DNA from 3 places in the Streptomyces sp. NPDC015139 genome. Region 1 is predicted to be linked to each of the others. Evidence: riboswitches for the same ligand, from Rfam matches in the RefSeq annotation. Region 1 holds a riboswitch; each other region holds the start of a gene.
The links. Region 1 has a riboswitch for cyclic di-AMP ahead of ACF08B_RS12100 (NlpC/P60 family protein). Riboswitches for the same ligand answer to the same signal wherever they lie in the genome.
Positions count from the first base shown of each region.

Region 2: it holds a riboswitch for cyclic di-AMP, as region 1 does, so the genes downstream of both, ACF08B_RS01270 (peptidoglycan DD-metalloendopeptidase family protein) here and ACF08B_RS12100 (NlpC/P60 family protein) in region 1, are expected to answer to the same signal.
Region 3: it holds a riboswitch for cyclic di-AMP, as region 1 does, so the genes downstream of both, ACF08B_RS04515 (transglycosylase family protein) here and ACF08B_RS12100 (NlpC/P60 family protein) in region 1, are expected to answer to the same signal.

Region 1 is NZ_JBIBUW010000003.1:742,588-748,302, reverse strand. Features, by position in the region: gene ACF08B_RS12115 (NlpC/P60 family protein) at 1-689, opposite strand, end outside; gene ACF08B_RS12110 (hypothetical protein) at 1,167-1,520, shown strand; gene ACF08B_RS12105 (tellurite resistance/C4-dicarboxylate transporter family protein) at 1,556-2,521, opposite strand; gene ACF08B_RS12100 (NlpC/P60 family protein) at 2,623-3,885, opposite strand; cyclic di-AMP (ydaO/yuaA leader) riboswitch at 3,894-4,038, opposite strand; gene pcrA (DNA helicase PcrA) at 4,348-5,715, shown strand, end outside.
Region 2 is NZ_JBIBUW010000001.1:280,467-286,181, forward strand. Features, by position in the region: gene ACF08B_RS01265 (alpha-galactosidase) at 1-1,674, shown strand, start outside; cyclic di-AMP (ydaO/yuaA leader) riboswitch at 1,945-2,141, shown strand; gene ACF08B_RS01270 (peptidoglycan DD-metalloendopeptidase family protein) at 2,146-3,090, shown strand; gene ACF08B_RS01275 (SGNH/GDSL hydrolase family protein) at 3,301-4,086, shown strand; gene ACF08B_RS01280 (TetR/AcrR family transcriptional regulator) at 4,199-4,813, opposite strand; gene helR (RNA polymerase recycling motor ATPase HelR) at 4,931-5,715, opposite strand, start outside.
Region 3 is NZ_JBIBUW010000002.1:3,202-8,916, forward strand. Features, by position in the region: gene ACF08B_RS04500 (DUF501 domain-containing protein) at 1-357, opposite strand, end outside; gene ACF08B_RS04505 (septum formation initiator family protein) at 403-879, opposite strand; gene eno (phosphopyruvate hydratase) at 983-2,290, opposite strand; gene ACF08B_RS04515 (transglycosylase family protein) at 2,655-3,344, opposite strand; cyclic di-AMP (ydaO/yuaA leader) riboswitch at 3,349-3,521, opposite strand; gene ACF08B_RS04520 (transglycosylase family protein) at 3,705-4,772, opposite strand; gene ACF08B_RS04525 (cytochrome P450) at 4,930-5,715, opposite strand, start outside.

The DNA.
Region 1 (5,715 bases):
TCCGGTGCGTCCCGGGGTTCCGGCGCCGACCGGGAAGCTCGCCCGGTCCCGGTCCCGTCACCGGTGGCCTCCGCCTGCTGCTGCGGGGTCAGCCGCGACAGCAGCCGCCGGGCCTCCTCGAGCTTGCCGGTGATGGTCATCTTCTGCCGCTTCAGCTCCGTCTGCCGTGAGCGCAGCGACTTCAGCTCGACCCGCGCGGCGCCGCGCAGCCGCTCGATCTCACGCAGCTGATCGCGCACCCGGGACACGGCGTCGGCCTGCCGGTCGCCGGCCCGCTCCGCCAAGGCAGCGCCCTCCAGGTAGTGGTCGGGGTCGCTGGAGAGGGCCAGCTGCCAGGCCGGGTCGATGCCGCCGTCGCGGTACTGGGCCGCCGCGATCGAACCGAGCGCGTCCCGCGCCGTGTTCAGCCGCTGCTGCTTGCGGGCGGCCTGGTCCTGCAGCCCGTCGAGCCGGTGCTGGGCGGTGTCGGCCTTCTCCTTGGCCCCGTTGTACTTCTCGGTGGCGGCCTCCGCCTCCTGGTACAGCCTGGCGACCTTCGCCTTGACCTGGGTCGGCGTCAGTTGCGGCTCGGCGTGGCCCGTCCCGTCGAACGCCGTGGCCGTGGCAGCGCCCGCGAGGGCGAGGGTGGCGGCCGTCCGGACCGTATGGCCGCTGAGCGGACTCTGCCGGGGCTTTCGGTGGGCTGCCACCTGGACCGTCACGACCTTTCCGTAGGACTCGTGCGACCGAGCGGTCGACGTGCCCGGCGGCGGCCCGTACAGGGGGAGCGCGCCACCGCCGGGCCTTTCTCGGCGGAGGTGGCCGACTGCCGCCCCTGGCCCGGGCGGCGGTGGGGAGCCGGTCACCTGGGGGAGGACGCTAAACCGGTCGGTGACGAGTCGGTAACGCGGTGTGCGGAACTGGCTTCGACGGATCGCGGAACGACCGTATGTGACCGTGTTGACCTTCCGGAGTCGACACCTTCACGCAGCGTGGTGACCGAAGCGCGGAAAGGGGGACGGGCGGGATGCGTGTGGTGCTATGGCGCGCATATATGCAAGATCGTCGGCGGTGGGTGACGAGGCCCGGACGTCCGCTCCGACCGTCCGCCTGGGCCCGGCCGGTGAGGGCGGTGCGAGGGGCCCGGTGCGAAGAGCCAGGCAGGTCCCTGGCTAGGCTCCGGCTCCATGGACGTACTCATCCATCTCTTCGTCGGCCTGCACATCATCGGCATCGCCGCGCTGCTCGGCGGTTTCCTCACCCAGATGAAGGCGATGGGCCGGGGCACGGCCCGGTTCGTGCCCGGGATGCTGCACGGTGCCGCGACCATGCTGGTCACCGGCGTGGCCCTGGTCGGCCTCAACCAGGCCGACGGTCACCACGTCAACAACCTCAAGATCGGCGTGAAGCTGGCCCTGCTGATCGTGATCCTCGGGCTGGTCTACGTGAAGCGCGACGAGGAGCGGGTTGACAAGGGGCTGTTCGCCCTGGTCGGCGCGCTGACCACGGCGAACGTCTTCATCGCCGTCCTGTGGACCTGAGCGGCCGCGGCTGACGGCCCGGCCGGACCCGACGGTCAGCCGGGCCCGCCGCCGGCGCGGGCCGTGCGCAGCGCACCCATGGCCGTGGCCAGCCACGCCGCCACCCCGACCCACACCAGCACCTGCCCCGGCACCCTGAGCCACGGGGCGTCCATGGCGGTGGAGACGGACAGCGTCGCCGCAGCCGTCATCCCCATCGGGAAGACCGTCGCCCACCGCCGCAGGTCGTAGCGGAGCCGGGGTCGGACCGCCTCGGCCACCAGCAGCACGGCGTACGCGGCGAGATCCAGCACGAGCAGGGCCGCCGTCACGTCGCGCAGTACGCCGCGGTCGTCCAGGTTCCACAGGTACATGGGCCCGTCACCCGCCGCGATCAGCCTCGCGCCGGCCAGCGCCGAGATCGCGAGCGCCCCGCCCGCGATCCAGTGGTCCCCGGCGCCCTCCAGCACCTGCCGCAGGTCGAAGCGGACCAGGGCGAGGCCGTAGAGCACCAGCCCCAGCCAGAACAGCACCATCGCCGTGTGCGCCAGCCACGCCGTCTCGACGGCCGCGGCCAGCGTGGCGCCCAGCACGGCGAGGCCCTGTGTGGCCACACAGCCCAGGAAGACCGAACCCGGCATGCGCCGGTCCCAGTGCCGCATCACGAAGACGAGCAGCCCCGGCCAGAGCAGCGCCGAGAGCGCGAGCAGTGCCGCGGCCAGGGTCTCCCAGCCCAGCACCGAGAGCCGGGTGCCCAGCACGGTCGTCGCGGCGACCGCGGTCAGCGCGCCCGGAGTCGCCGCGTCGGCCAGCCACCGCGGCCGGTCGGTGGCCAGCCGCATGACGAAGTCGGCCGCCAGCGCCACCCAGGCGATCGCGGCCAGGAGCAGCACCACCCGGGACAGCGTCTCGTCGCCGGACAGGTGCAGGCCCATCGACACGATGCCGGTCGCCATGACCGCGGCGCCGGCGGCGGGAGGCCACCCCGCCCACCACGCACGCAATTCCGAGATGCCGGGCATGCGCCGATGCTAGGCAGCCGCGACGGGCCGACCGGGCAGGCCACGCGCGCGTAGCGGGCAAAAACACCGGCACGCGCGCGTGGATGCGCGGGCGGAAGGGGTCAGGCCGGCCGGACCACGCCCAGGACGAGCGCCTCGCCGCCTCGGTGGACAGGCTCCTCGCGGATGTAGGCGCCCGGTTCCGGGGCGTGGATCATCGTTCCGTCACCCGTGTACAGACCCACATGGCTGCTGTCCTCGTGGAAGAAGACCAGGTCACCGGGGCGAGCGTCGGCGAGGGCCACCGCAGTGCCCGCGACGGCCTGGTCGCGGGCGGCGCGCGGAAGGGTGACACCGGCGGCCCGCCACGCTGCCTGGGTGAGGCCGGAGCAGTCGTAGGAACCGGGGCCGCTGGCACCGCTCACGTAGGGCCTGCCGAGCTGGGCGCGGGCGAAGGCGATCGCCTTCTCGGCCTTGGTGGCCTGCTGCGCGACCGTGGACGCGGAAGGCGCGGGTGCGGTGGAGGACGTCGCGGCCGCGTGCGTCTGCGGGCCGGTGTCCTCCCAGGCGGCCGGGGCGGGTACGGCGGGCAGCCCGTCCTCCCAGGCTGCGGGGGCGGACGCGGCGGGGAGTCCGTCCTCCCAGGCCGCCTGGGCCGAGCCGGTGGAGGGTCCGTCCTCCCAGGCCGCGGGGGTGGATGCCGTGGAGGGTCCGTCCTCCCACGTCGCCTGTGCGGGCACCGCGGGCAGCGCGTCCTGCCAGGGCGCCGGGTCGGGCTCGGCGGGGTGCGCGGCGCCCCAGGGTGTGGGGTCGGACTCGGCGGGGCGCGCGTGTCCCTGGGCGGGGAGCCGCGAGAGCAGGTCCCGCGTGGTGGCGAGCTTGCGCTGGACGGCGGCCTTCGCGGCCTTCACGTCGTAGGGCGCGGCGTCGGTGTCCGCCGTCCGCGGGCTCCTGCCGGTCCTGCCGCGCTCGGCCGTGTCCCGCACGCGCGAGGCCAGCCGGTTCATCACCCTGTTCTGGGCGAAGTGGTCCTGCGGGAACTCCGTGAGGAGAAAGGCGGCCGTGTCCGGGCCGGCGGCGGGCGCCACTCGCCCCTCCGGCGCCTTGGCGCGCCGGTTCCCGCGGCGGGCGCTCTCCTGGCGCGGCTCCTCCTCGCGGGCGCGCTGCCTGGCCGCCGGTTCGTCCTCCGGAGACGAGTCGGCCCGGCGGTAGAGCTCGTCGATCTTCTTCTCGATCTCCTCCATGCTCGGCCTGCCGTCGTCGGCGGCGGCCTCGGCCGTCTGCGACAGGACGGCCACGGAGGTGAAGGCGGCGGTGGCGAGAGCGGGGCCGCGCAGGCCCGGTCCACGGGTGCCGCCGGGGCGCGGCTTGCGGTGCGACGCCAAGGCTGGCGACTCCTTCCAAACGGCCGCCTACCGGGTTAGCTGTCGGGTTCGGGCGGGTGGTTCGGAAGGGTTGCCCTACGGCGTCGTCCCGGGTGGGAGTCGGCCGATTCACCCCGGGATCGGTGGGTCCCCGGCTCTGGGCGCCGTGCGAGGCGCGCCGGACTCGGCGGAGGCCGCGCGGCCCGGCGACGTTCGCCGGAGTGGGGTCGTGCGGCCTGACGGCAACCTAGCCAACTCGTGTGTCTCCTGTGAAGGTTGGTGAGCGGTTTGTCCGATACATTTCTGTGACCTGAGGTCAGGTTTATACAGGGGTGACCAGGCGCTTCCGCAGCGTGAGGGGTATGAAGGGGGTTCGCCGGGAAGATCGATGCCGTCGTGGAAGTACTCGGGAACGGCCGTCCGCGGGCCATGTTCCGGGGACCGGGACCGGTTGTCGGTGGGGCGCCCTAGACTCGTAGAGCGATGAGCAGCCTCTTTGACGACAGCTTCCTGGCGGACCTCCGGCCCCCTCGTGGGCACGACGAGGAGCCCCCGCCGCCGCCCGAGCACGATCACGCCCCGGAGCCGATTCCGGACGATCTGTTCGGCGGGAAGTTCGACGTGCCGCCGGACCGGGACGCCCACTACCGCGACGGCGCCCCGCGCCCCGCCCTGGACCCGGCGGCCCTCCTGGAGGGGCTGAACGAGAACCAGCGCGCCGCCGTGGCGCACGCCGGCTCCCCCCTGCTCATCGTCGCCGGTGCGGGCTCCGGCAAGACCCGCGTGCTCACCCACCGCATCGCGCACCTGCTCGCCGAGCGGCATGTGCACCCCGGCCAGATCCTCGCGATCACCTTCACCAACAAGGCCGCGGGCGAGATGAAGGAGCGCGTCGAGCAGCTCGTCGGCCCGCGCGCCCACGCGATGTGGGTCATGACCTTCCACAGCGCCTGCGTGCGCATCCTGCGCCGGGAGTCCAAGAAGCTCGGCTTCACCTCGTCGTTCTCGATCTACGACGCCGCCGACAGCAAGCGCCTGATGGCCCTGGTCTGCCGTGACCTGGACCTCGACCCCAAGCGCTTCCCGCCCAAGTCCTTCAGCGCCAAGATCAGCAACCTGAAGAACGAGCTGATCGACGAGGAGGACTTCGCCGCCCAGGCCACCGACGGCTTCGAGAAGACCCTCGCCCAGGCCTACGCCCTGTACCAGTCGCGGCTGCGGGAGGCGAACGCCCTCGACTTCGACGACCTGATCATGACGACGGTCAACCTGCTGCGCGCCTTCCCGGACGTCGCCGAGCACTACCGCCGTCGCTTCCGGCACGTCATGGTCGACGAGTACCAGGACACCAACCACGCCCAGTACGCCCTGGTCCGCGAGCTCGTCGGCACCGCCGCGCACCCGGTGGACGTACCGCCGAGCGAGTCCGACCTGCCGCCGGCCGAGCTGTGCGTCGTGGGTGACGCGGACCAGTCCATCTACGCCTTCCGCGGAGCGACGATCCGCAACATCCTCCAGTTCGAGGAGGACTACCCCGACGCGACGACGATCCTGCTGGAGCAGAACTACCGCTCCACGCAGACCATTCTGTCCGCCGCCAACGCGGTCATCGAGCGCAACGAGTCCCGCCGCCCGAAGAACCTGTGGACCAACGCCGGCGAGGGCGCGCGGATCACCGGTTACGTCGCCGACACCGAGCACGACGAGGCCCAGTTCGTCGCCGACGAGATAGACCGCCTGGTCGACGCGGGCGAGGCGAAGGCGGGCGACGTCGCCGTCTTCTACCGCACCAACGCCCAGTCCCGTGTCTTCGAAGAGATCTTCATCCGCGTCGGCCTGCCCTACAAGGTC
Region 2 (5,715 bases), on a different contig from region 1:
GCCAACGGTGGCCGGGCGCGCGTGGAGCTGCTGCGCGCCGACGCCGCCACCTGGACCCTGCCCGACCGCGAGGGCTGGCGGCTGTCCCAGCTGCACGGCCGCTGGGCCGCCGAGTCCCGGCTCACCACCGCTCCGCTCACCTACGGCGAGAAGATCATCGGCAGTCGCCGCGGGCACACCGGCCACCAGCACCTGCCCTGGGTGGCGCTCGACACCGACGCCACCGAGGAGCACGGCGAGGTCTACGGATGCGCGCTCGGGTGGTCCGGCTCCTGGCGGATCTCCGTGGCCCAACTCCCGGACGGGCGCGTCCAGATCACCGGCGGCGCAGGATACGACGACTCGGGCCTGCTGCTCCTGGAGCCGGGTGGTGCGTACACCACCCCGGTCTTCGCCGGTCTGTGGAGCGCCGGCGGGTTCGGCGCCGCGAGCCGCACCTGGCACGCCTACCAGCGCGCGTACGTCGTCCCGGACGCGGAGCGGGACCGGCCCGTGCTCTTCAATTCCTGGGAGGCGACCCACTTCGACATCTCCGAGGAGCAGCAGACCGCCCTCGCCCGCCGCGCCGCCGAGATCGGCTGCGAACTCTTCGTGGTGGACGACGGCTGGTTCGGTGCCCGCACCGGCGACCGCGCCGGGCTGGGCGACTGGAGCCCCAACCCCGGCCGCTTCCCGCACGGTCTCAAACCGCTCGCCGACCAGGTGCACGGCCTCGGCATGCGGTTCGGCATCTGGGTCGAGCCCGAGATGGTCAACCAGGACAGCGACCTTTACCGGGCCCACCCCGACTGGGTGCAGTACCAGCGGGGCCGCCGGCGGACGGAGCTGCGCAACCAGCTCGTCCTCAACCTGGCCCGCGAGGACGTCCGGGACCACCTCTGGCAGCAGCTGGACGCGCTGCTCACCAGCACCCCGATCGACTACGTGAAGTGGGACTTCAACCGCTGCTTCACCGACGCCGGCTGGCCCGGCGAGCCGTACCCGCAGCGCCTGTGGATCGATCACGTCCACGCGCTGTACGCCCTGCTGGACCGGCTGCGCGCGGCGCACCCGGGGGTCGCCTTCGAGTCCTGTTCGGGCGGCGGCGGCCGGATCGACCTCGGGGTGATGAGCCGTACCGACCAGGTGTGGACCTCCGACAACACCGACCCGCTGGACCGGCTCGCCATCCAGCACGGCTTCAGCCAGATCCACCCCGCGCGTGTGATGGCCGCCTGGGTCACCGACAGCCCGAACACCCAGCTCAACGGCCGGGTCAGCTCGCTGCGGTTCCGTTTCGTCAGCGCCATGGCGGGCGTGCTGGGCGTCGGCGGAGACCTCACGGCGTGGAGCGCGGAGGAGCTGGCCGAGGCCCGGGGCTGGGTGGAGCTCTACAAGGAGATCCGCCCGGTCGTCCAGCGGGGCGAGCTGTACCGGCTGCGGCCCCCGGCGGACGGGCTGAGTGCCGTCCAGTACGTCCTCGGGGACGAGACGGTGGTCCTCGCCTGGCTTCGGTCGCAGAGCTACGGCGAGCCGGTTCCGGCGGTGCGGCTGCGCGGACTCGACCCGACAGCGTCCTACGAATGCCGCGAATCGGGCGAAGTGCACCGAGGTGCCGTACTGCTGCACCACGGCCTGCGGACGGGGCTGAAGGGTGACCTGGATGCGGCGATTGTCCGTCTACGTCGCATCTGAACCTTTAACCCGTCTTGGTACCTCAAGTCCAACTCGCCAGCAAATAAACGGACGTGGTGGGACTCCGTGTGAGGGGCGTCACATTCGTGACCGTACGTCGCGCGACATGTTCACGTAATTCCGGTGCCGCAAAGGGAAATCGAACTGGCCCGGAAGACGGGAATGCACGGAGGGTCACCGGGCATTCCCGCCTTCGATCTTGCGCATCCGGAAGGGCCGGAACGGGGCGCTTGTTTCCACCCGTCCTGCTCGCTTACGTTCGCCACCAATCCGGACGGAACGCCGAATCCTGCCGCCGCCCGGAGTTCCCGCACATATGACCCGTGTTCGGCAGGAGCGGGGGACCCACCAGGCACGACCGCCTGTCCCGGTTCTCGCGACAGGCCAGGGGTGAAGCCGCGCACCGCACGGCCGGGCGACTCCAGCCCGAACCCGGCAGCTGACCTCGCAGGCGTCGGAGAGGAATGCGCCATGCCCGCGAAGGGTAAGCACCGACGTCCCAAGACCCCGCGTTTTTCCCGCTCCATCGCCGTCGCCGGAACGGGTGGCGCCGCTCTGGCCCTCCCGCTCCTCGGGGCCACCGGAGCGCACGCCGCCCCCGCGGCGCAGCCCGTCTCCGGAAAGGCCGCGCAGTCCCTTCCCGCCGCGGTGCAGAGGTCCGCCGCCGAGGCGGACGCGACGGCGCACATCTACACCGTCAAGGCCGGCGACTGCCTCGCGACGATCGCCGACCGGCAGCACGTCGGCGGTGGCTGGCACCGCCTCTACGACGACAACCGCCGGGTCGTCGGCGACAACCCCGCGCTGATCCACCCGGGCCTGAAGCTGACGCTCGGCGAGCAGGCAGCCCGGACCCGTACCGAGCCCGCCGCCCCGCAGCACTCCTCGGCCGCTCCGAAGCCCTCGGCCCCCGCGAAGACCCCGGCCCCCACGAAGGCCTCCGTCGCCCCGCGGCAGGCCTCGGCGGCCAAGCCGGCGGAGTCCGCCCCCACGACGACCGCCGCCACCGGCTTCACCCTCCCCGTGGCCGGCGCCACCATCGGCACCGCCTACCACACGGCCGGCAGCATGTGGTCCAGCGGCTACCACACCGGCGTCGACTTCGTCGTACCGACCGGCACCCCCCTCAAGGCCGTCGGCGCGGGCACGGTCGTCTCGGCGGGCTGGGGCGGCGCCTACGGCAACCAGGTCGTCATCAAGCTCCTCGACGGCCACTACGCCCAGTACGGCCACCTCTCCCAGCTCTCCGTCTCGGCCGGCCAGGCCGTGACGGCGGGACAGCAGATCGGCCTGTCCGGCGCCACCGGCAACGTGACCGGCCCGCACCTGCACTTCGAGATCCGCACGACGCCGGACTACGGCTCCGACATCGACCCGGTCGCCTACCTCCGCGAGCACGGCGTCCCCGTCGGCTGACACGGTCCGCACCACGACCACCTGCCGGACAGGCCACCGAAGGCCGGACCCCCGATCCCCGGGTCCGGCCTTCGGTATTCCCGGTTGGCGAATTCTTTAGGAGTGTCCCATCTCACCGTTCGTCAACCCCGGCCTACGGTCGCGTAGGTCACATCCGAAGGTGAATCATGGTCCGATGTGGCAGACGATTCGAAGAGTGACAACAGATCAGTGATCGGGTCGTACGTGGCGGTGGGGGACAGCTTCACCGAGGGCGTGGGCGATCCCGGTCCCGACGGGGCGTTCGTGGGCTGGGCGGACCGGTTCGCGGTACTGCTCGCCGACCGGCGTCCCGAGGGCGACTTCCAGTACACCAACCTGGCCGTGCGCGGGAAGCTGCTGGACCAGATCGTGGCGGACCAGCTTCCCCAGGCCGCCCAACTGGCCCCGGACCTCGTGTCCTTCTGCGCCGGCGGCAACGACATCATCCGCCCCGGCACCGACCCGGACGAGGTGGCCGAGCGATTCGAGCGCGCCCTGGCCCCGCTGGCCGAGGCCGCGGGCACGGTGATGGTGACGACCGGGTTCGACACCCGTGGCGTCCCGCTGCTCAAGCATCTGCGCGGCAAGATCGCCACGTACAACGGGCATGTGCGCGCCATCGCCGACCGGTACGGCTGCCCCGTGCTCGACCTGTGGTCCCTCAAGTCCGTACAGGACCGCAGGGCCTGGGACAGCGACCGGCTCCACCTCTCGCCCGAGGGGCACACGCGCGTGGCCCTGCGCGCCGGTCAGGCCCTCGGTCTCGAGGTGCCGGCCGACCCGGAGCAGCCGTGGCCGCCGCTGCCGCCCCGGGGCACCCTGGAGGTCCGCCGGGACGACGTCCACTGGGCCCGCGAGTACCTCGTGCCGTGGATCGGCCGCCGGCTGCGGGGCGAGTCCTCCGGCGACCACGTGACGGCGAAGGGACCGCTGTCGCCGGACGACATCAAGCTCCGGATCGCCTCCGTGGCCTGACCCGGAGCCACCGGTACGGGTGACCGGTGCCGGTGAGCGGTTCTTCGTGCCCCGACCCGTGCGGCCCACGGCGAGGGGCACGACCACGCCCCCGCAGGTACGGCGCGGCGCGTCAGCGCCCCGCCAACGCCTCCCGGTCCAGGCCCAGTTCGCGGGCCAGGGCCTCGTCGACCCACTCCTGCGCCCGGGACCGCGGCACCGAGCCCGGGTACGAGGTGAGCTGGACGGCCAGCCCGTCCATCAGCGCGGTCAGCCGCAGAGCCGTACCGACCGGATCGGCGCACACGAACTCGTCCGCCGCCACGCCCTCGGCGATGACCTCGACGAGCGCGGCCTTCCACTCCCTGTCCAGGTCCCGGGTGACGTCCCGCAGCGCCGGCTCGCGCAGCGCCACGGCCCAGCCCTCGATCCACAGCCGCCAGCCCTTGGCCTGACCGGTCGGCGCGTACCAGCGCACCGCGGCCCGCAGCCGGCGCAGCGCGGAGGTGCGCCGTCCCAGCAGTTTGCGCAGGTGCGCGAGGTCGTCCTGCGCCGCGTACGTGAACGCGGCGGCGACCAGCTTCTCCTTGGTCGAGAAGTGGTACAGCACCAGCGCGTTGCTCACCCCGAGCGCCGCGGCCACGTCGGCGATCCGGACCGCCGCCACGCCCCGCGCCTCGATCTGCTCGATGGCGGCCCGCAGCAGTTCCTCCCGCCGCTCGGCCACGCTCAACCGCACTCTCGCCACGCGGTCACCCTACCGGGCGAGCCGCTCCGAGCCCGCCCGGTAGGCGGTCGCGCTCCAGGTGAGCCCGCTCGCCGGTGCTGTTCCGGCCATCGGGCGCGCACGCGCGCGGGCAGACACTCACCGGGAGAGGGGCTGGTCCGTGGGGCGGCTCGTGAGGACCACGAGCCGCTGCGTCGCCCGGGTCATGGCGACATAGCGGTCCACCGCCCCCTCGATCCCCTCTCCGAACGCCTCCGGGTCGACGAGGACGACCAGGTCGAACTCCAGCCCCTTCGACAGCTCCGGGGTCAGCGAGCGGACGCGGGGCGTCGCCCGGAACGAGGGAGCGCCGATGACGCAGGCGATCCCGTCGTCGTGCGCGGCGAGCCAGCCGTCGAGGACCGACTCCAGCTCCGAGACGGTCCCGTGCACGACGGGGACACCGCTGCTGCGGACGGAGGCCGGCACGTTGGCGTCCGGGAGCACGGCCCGGATGACCGGCTCCGCCTCCGCCATGACCTCCTCGGGCGTCCGGTAGTTGATGCTCAGGGAGGCCACGTCGACCCGGTCCAGCCCGACCCGCGCCAGCCGTTCCCGCCACGACTCCGTGAACCCGTGCCTGGCCTGGGCGCGGTCCCCGACGATGGTGAAACTCCGTGACGGGCACCGCGACAGCAGCATCTGCCACTCCGCGTCGGTCAGTTCCTGCGCCTCGTCCACGACGATGTGCGCGAACGGGCCGGCGAGCAGGTCCCGGTCGGCCGTGGGCAGTTCGGACTCGTCGACCAGGCTGACCGCGGCGTCCTGACCGCGCAGCATCCGCACCAGACCCTCGCCGTCGTCACCGTCGGCGCCGGAGGCGGACGCGGCGTCGATCAGGTTGTCGACGACCTGCGCCATCCGCTCGCGCTGCGCGTCCAGGA
Region 3 (5,715 bases), on a different contig from region 1:
GCCGGCCAGGACCTCGATCTCGTCGCGGCGCCGGATGTAGTCCTCGTGCGCGGCCCGGTAGGCGGCGGCCAGCTCGGGGTCGGTGCCCAGCCGCTCGGTCATCTCCTTCATGACGCCGTTCGCCTCCAGCGTGCCGATCGCCGAGGCGGCGCGCGGGCACGTCAGGTAGTACGTCGTCGGGAAGGGCGTGCCGTCGGGCAGGCGCGGCGCCGTCTCCACGACGTCCGGCTGGCCGCAGGGGCAGCGGTGCGCGATGGCCCGCAGGCCCCGCGGCGGGCGGCCGAGCTGCTGCTTGAAGGCCTCGACGTCCGCGTCGGTGGGCTCGGTGTGCGGAGTGGGCGGCGGAGGCGTTTCCATGACTGCTTTCAGGGTGGCTTTCTGTCGGTGACCGGCCGGGGCCGGCTACTGGTCGGAGGCGTCGGACTTGTCGACGCCGTCCCAGACGTTCGCGTACCAGGGCCGGTGCGCGGCCCGGAGATCGGTGCGGGACTGCTTGGCGGATCCCGGGTCCACCACCACGTACCCGGTCTCGCCGGGCTTCACGTAGTGCAGCCGGTGCCGGATCTGCTGCTCGGCGTAGGCGTCGTCCTGCCAGCGCGCCTTGAGGTCCCGCAGCTGCTCGACGCGCCGGCGGGCCTGTTCCTGGCGGTGCTGCAGGTCGGCGATCTCCGCGCGCTGGGAGACGTACTGCCGCATCGGGTAGGCGAGGGCGACGATCATCGAGCACAGCACCAGCGCGAGCAGGGCCGCGCGGCCGGTGAGCCGCGAGCGGCGCGCCTGGCGCTTGGTCTGGGAGCGGTAGACGCGGGCCGCCGTCTGCTCGCCGAGCAGCCGCAGCCTGGTCGCGGTGGAGAAACGGTCCCGGTCCTTCACGGCCATCTGGTCCTCCGCCTCCCCTTTCACGTGCGTACGTCCCCGGACACGGTACGGGACCGGGGACGGGGACGTACGTACGACTGGCTAAGACTTAGCCCGGTGGAGGTCAGCCCTTGGAGACCTCGTGGTGGCCGCGGAAGCGCGGGAAGGCGCTGCGGCCGGCGTACACCGCGGCGTCGTCGAGGATCTCCTCGATGCGCAGCAGCTGGTTGTACTTGGCGACGCGCTCGGAGCGGGCCGGGGCGCCGGTCTTGATCTGGCCGCAGTTGGTGGCGACGGCGAGGTCGGCGATGGTGACGTCCTCGGTCTCGCCGGAGCGGTGGGACATCATGCACTTGAAGCCGTTGCGCTGGGCCAGCTCGACGGCGTCCAGGGTCTCGGTGAGCGAGCCGATCTGGTTCACCTTGACCAGCAGGGCGTTGGCCGCGCCGTCCTCGATGCCGCGGGCGAGGCGCTCGGGGTTGGTGACGAACAGGTCGTCGCCGACCAGCTGGACCTTGTCGCCGAGACGGTCGGTGATGACCTTCCAGCCGGACCAGTCGTCCTCGAACAGCGGGTCCTCGATGGAGACGAGGGGGTAGGCCGCGACGAGCTCCTCGTAGTACTCCGTCATCTCGGCGGCGGAGCGCTCCTTGCCCTCGAAGAGGTACTTGCCGTCCTTGTAGAACTCGGAGGCGGCCACGTCGAGCGCGAGGGCGATCTGCTCGCCGGCGACGTAACCGGCTTCCTTGATCGCTTCGAGGATGAGGTCCAGGGCGGCGCGGTTGGAGTCCAGGTTCGGGGCGAAGCCGCCCTCGTCGCCGAGGCCGGTGGACAGGCCCTTGCTCTTCAGGACCTTCTTCAGCGTGTGGTAGACCTCGGTGCCCCAGCGCAGCGCCTCGGAGAAGGACTCCGCGCCGATCGGGGCGATCATGAACTCCTGGATGTCCACGTTGGAGTCGGCGTGCGAGCCGCCGTTCAGGATGTTCATCATCGGCACCGGCAGCAGGTGCGCGTTCGGGCCGCCCAGGTAGCGGAAGAGGGGGAGGTCCGAGGCCTCGGAGGCGGCGTGCGCGACGGCCAGGGAGACGCCGAGGATGGCGTTGGCGCCGAGCGAGCCCTTGTTGTCGGTGGCGTCCAGGTCGAACATGGCCTGGTCGATCAGGCGCTGCTCGGTGGCGTCGTAGCCGACCAGCTCCGGGCCGATCTGCTCGATGACGGCGAGGACGGCCTTCTCGACACCCTTGCCCTGGTAGCGGTTCGGGTCACCGTCGCGCAGCTCGATGGCCTCGAAGGCACCCGTGGAGGCGCCGGACGGGACGGCGGCACGACCCGTGCTGCCGTCGTCGAGGCCGACCTCGACCTCGACCGTGGGGTTGCCTCGGGAGTCCAGGATTTCCCGGGCTACGACGACGTCGATGGACGGCACGAGCATCTCCTTCTTGGATGTGACGCTGGAAGTGCGGGGCTGGGTGCCTCACGGCTCCGGGCCTTGCGCCTAGAGCCTATCCGTCCACGGGCCGTCGGCCACCGACCGACCGCCCCGTGGACAGGGCGGGACACGCAGACGGTACCCATTGTTCACCGTCGGAACAAAGGGGGGAGCGATGAAGAACAGGGAAAGGGCCGGAAGCGGACCGGGAGACGAAAAACCCCGCCCCGGCGCGTACGGGGGAAAGACGCGCCGGGGCGGGGAGCCCGTGGGGACGGGGGTGACCCTCACGGGGTCTTCGGGGTGGGCACCTCCAGGGTGCGCACCGGGGATGTGAGGGCGCTGTGGTCCGGCCGGGAGCCGGGTGTCACTTCAGGTGCAGCTGCTGACCGGGGAAGATCATGTCGGCGTCCTCGACGATGTCCTTGTTCAGCTCGAAGAGCTTCTTCCAGCCGCCCTGGACGTGGTGCTTCGTGGCGATGGTGCTGAGGGTGTCGCCCTTGACGACCTTGTACTCGCCGTCGCCCTTCTTGACCTTCTTGCCGGTCGGGGTGGTGACGGTCTTGCTCGCGGCCGGACGCTCGGCGGACCGGGAGGCGGCCTGCGTGTCGGTGGAGCGGGTGGTGGTGGTCGTCTTCGACGAGGAGCCGGTCGTCGAGGTGGAGCCGGTCGAGCCGTTGTAGGGGGTGCTCGACAGACCCGTGCCGCAGACCGGCCAGGCGCCCTTGCCCTGGGCGGCGAGGACCTTCTCGGCGACGGCTATCTGCTGCGCCTTGCCGGCCTGGTTGGCCTGCGGGGCGTAGGCGGTGCCGCCGTACGCGGCCCAGGTGGAGGCGGAGAACTGCAGACCGCCGTAGTAGCCGTTTCCGGTGTTGATGGACCAGTTGCCGCCGGACTCGCACTGGGCGACCGCGTCCCACTGGGAGGCGGTGGCGGCGGAGGCGTTGCCGGCCGCCATCAGCGGAGCGGCGACGGCGGCACCGGTGACACCGGCGAGCGCGACGGCGCGGACGGCCTTGGACGGACGACGGTGCTTGCCCTTGCTGGAGAACAGCATGGATCGATCCCCTCACCGACGCCTGCGAGGTGAGCTGTCGGGTTCGGGCCGGTTGAGTTGCCCGGCCGCACTCCCGCTTGCGCGGAGTGCGGCTTCACCCCAAGCCGGTGCCGGCTCAACTGCCGGCAACGGCACTTACCTTGGGTCCCCCGCTCCTGCCTACGGCGCATGACGCGACGACTGTTCCCGGGCAACCGCTGGCAGGATTCGGCGTTGCGACTGCCGGGGCTCGTGGTGACGAGCGGCCTTGACCGTAGACACGCGATCCGCGGAATTTCAAAGACGATCAGGGCTTCTGAGACTCATCCCACACTTTCACCAAACCGGACATTAGCGCCGCAAGTGGGGCGCCAACTCCCGCTATCCGGCGTCCGTTTCGGTACCGATTTCCAGGGTCTGACCGGCAGTGATGCGGTTCGGGTCGGACCCGATCTCCTTCTTGTTGTCGGCATAGAGGGCGCGCCACCCGCCCTCGACCGCAAGGGACTCGGCGATGGAGGCGAGCGAGTCGCCCTGACGCACGGTGTAGTCGTCCTCCCCACGGGAGGCGTGACGGCCGGTCGAGGTGGAGTCCTGACCGTTTGTCACGTTTTCGTCCGCGCTCTCGCCGCGGTGACGTCCGCCACTGCTGAGCGCGCCGGTGTCGACCAGGCTCCAGGATCCGGCGTTCTGCTGGGAATTGTCCGAGTTGCCGGCATCCGGAACGGCCGTGGGCGAGCCGCCGCCCTCCTGCGAGCTTCCGGCGTCACCGGTGTCAGGGGAGGTGGACTTGTCCGACTTGGGGGCGTTGGTACCGGTCGAGTCGCCCTCGGTGCCGTGCCCCTTGCCGCCCTTGTCCGGGTGGGAGGTGGACTTCCCGTGCGCGTCACCGGAGGAGTCCGAGTCGGCCTTGGAGCCGGAGGAGCCGGTGGAGTCGGAGGCGGAGGAGTCGTCGGACTTCGACGAATCCGGCAGACCGGACGACGGGGAGGTGTCACCCGATCCGGACGAGTCGCCCGAATCCTGCGCGTTCCCGGACTCGTCGACGCCCGTGTCCACGTCCAGGGAGCCGGAGTTCTGGGTCAGCCCGGAGAGCAGGGCGCAGGTGGCCCACGGGGTGGTGCCCCGGTCGGCCAGGATCTTCTCGGCGACGGAGATCTGCTGCGAGCGGCTGGCCTCGTCGGCGCTGTAGGCGTACTGCCCGCCGCCGTACTTGTCCCAGTCCTCCTGCGATATCTGGAGTCCGCCGTAGTAGCCGTTGCCGGTGTCGGCGCTCCATGAACCGCCGCTCTCGCACTCGGCCACCTTGTCCCACGTGGTGCCGTCGGCCGCGTTGGCGCTCGCCGCGCCGAGCAGCGGGATGGCGATGGCGGAGCCGGTCACTCCGGCCGCGACGAGGAGAGCTGGAGCCTGACGGGGGCGACGATGGCGGCCGTTCCCGGAGAGCATGCGGAAGCCTTTCGTGCGACAGCAGGACCGACGCGGCGGATGGTGCTCGTCGCCACGCTGAGGGAGGAACGTATCGGCAGACGATCACTTGTCACAAGTTCATGCCGCGCAGATCACGTGAAGATCACAGAGTTGAACGCCTGTCGTGTTGACGGTTCTACGAACTCCGGGCCGGTCCCTCGCCGGTTCCCCCGGTGGCCGGGGTGGCCGGAGCGAACTCCACGGGCAGGGTGCGCAGGCCGCGCATGATGAGTCCGCCGCGCCAGCGCAGTTCGGCCGGGTCGGCGGCGAGCCGGAGGTCGGGCAGGCGGGTGAGGAGAGTGGCGAGCGCGGTCTGGCCCTCCAGGCGGGCGAGCGGCGCGCCGAGGCAGTAATGGATGCCGTGGCCGTAGCCGAGGTGCTGGTTGTCGCGGCGGGCGAGGTCCAGCACGTCCGGGTCGGCGAACCGCGCGGGGTCCCGGTCGGCCGCCGCCAGCACGACCAGCACCGGGTCGCCCGGCGCGATGTCCTGCCCGCCGACGGTGAGCGGCTCGGTGGCGAACCGCCAGGTGGCCAGCTCCACCGGCCCGTCGAAGCGCAGCAGTTCCTCCACCCCGGTCTCCAGGAGGTCCCGCTCCCCCCTCGCCAGGGACTCCTGCAGCCGCCGGCGCTGTTCGGGGTGGGTGAGCAGGGCGTAGGTGCCGTTGCCGATGAGGTTGACCGTGGTCTCGAAGCCGGCGAACAGGAGGATGAAGGCCATGGCGGCGGCCTCGTTCTCGGTGAGGTGCTCCCCGTGGTCGGAGGCGCGGATGAGGCCCGAGATGAGGTCCTCGCCGGGGTCCGGCTCGGCGGGCAGGGCCGCCCGCTTCTTGTGGATCAGCTCGGCCAGGTAGCCGCGCATCTTCTTCACCGACCGCGCGACCCCGCCCCGCGGTCCGCCGCCGTGCCGGATCATCATCCCGGC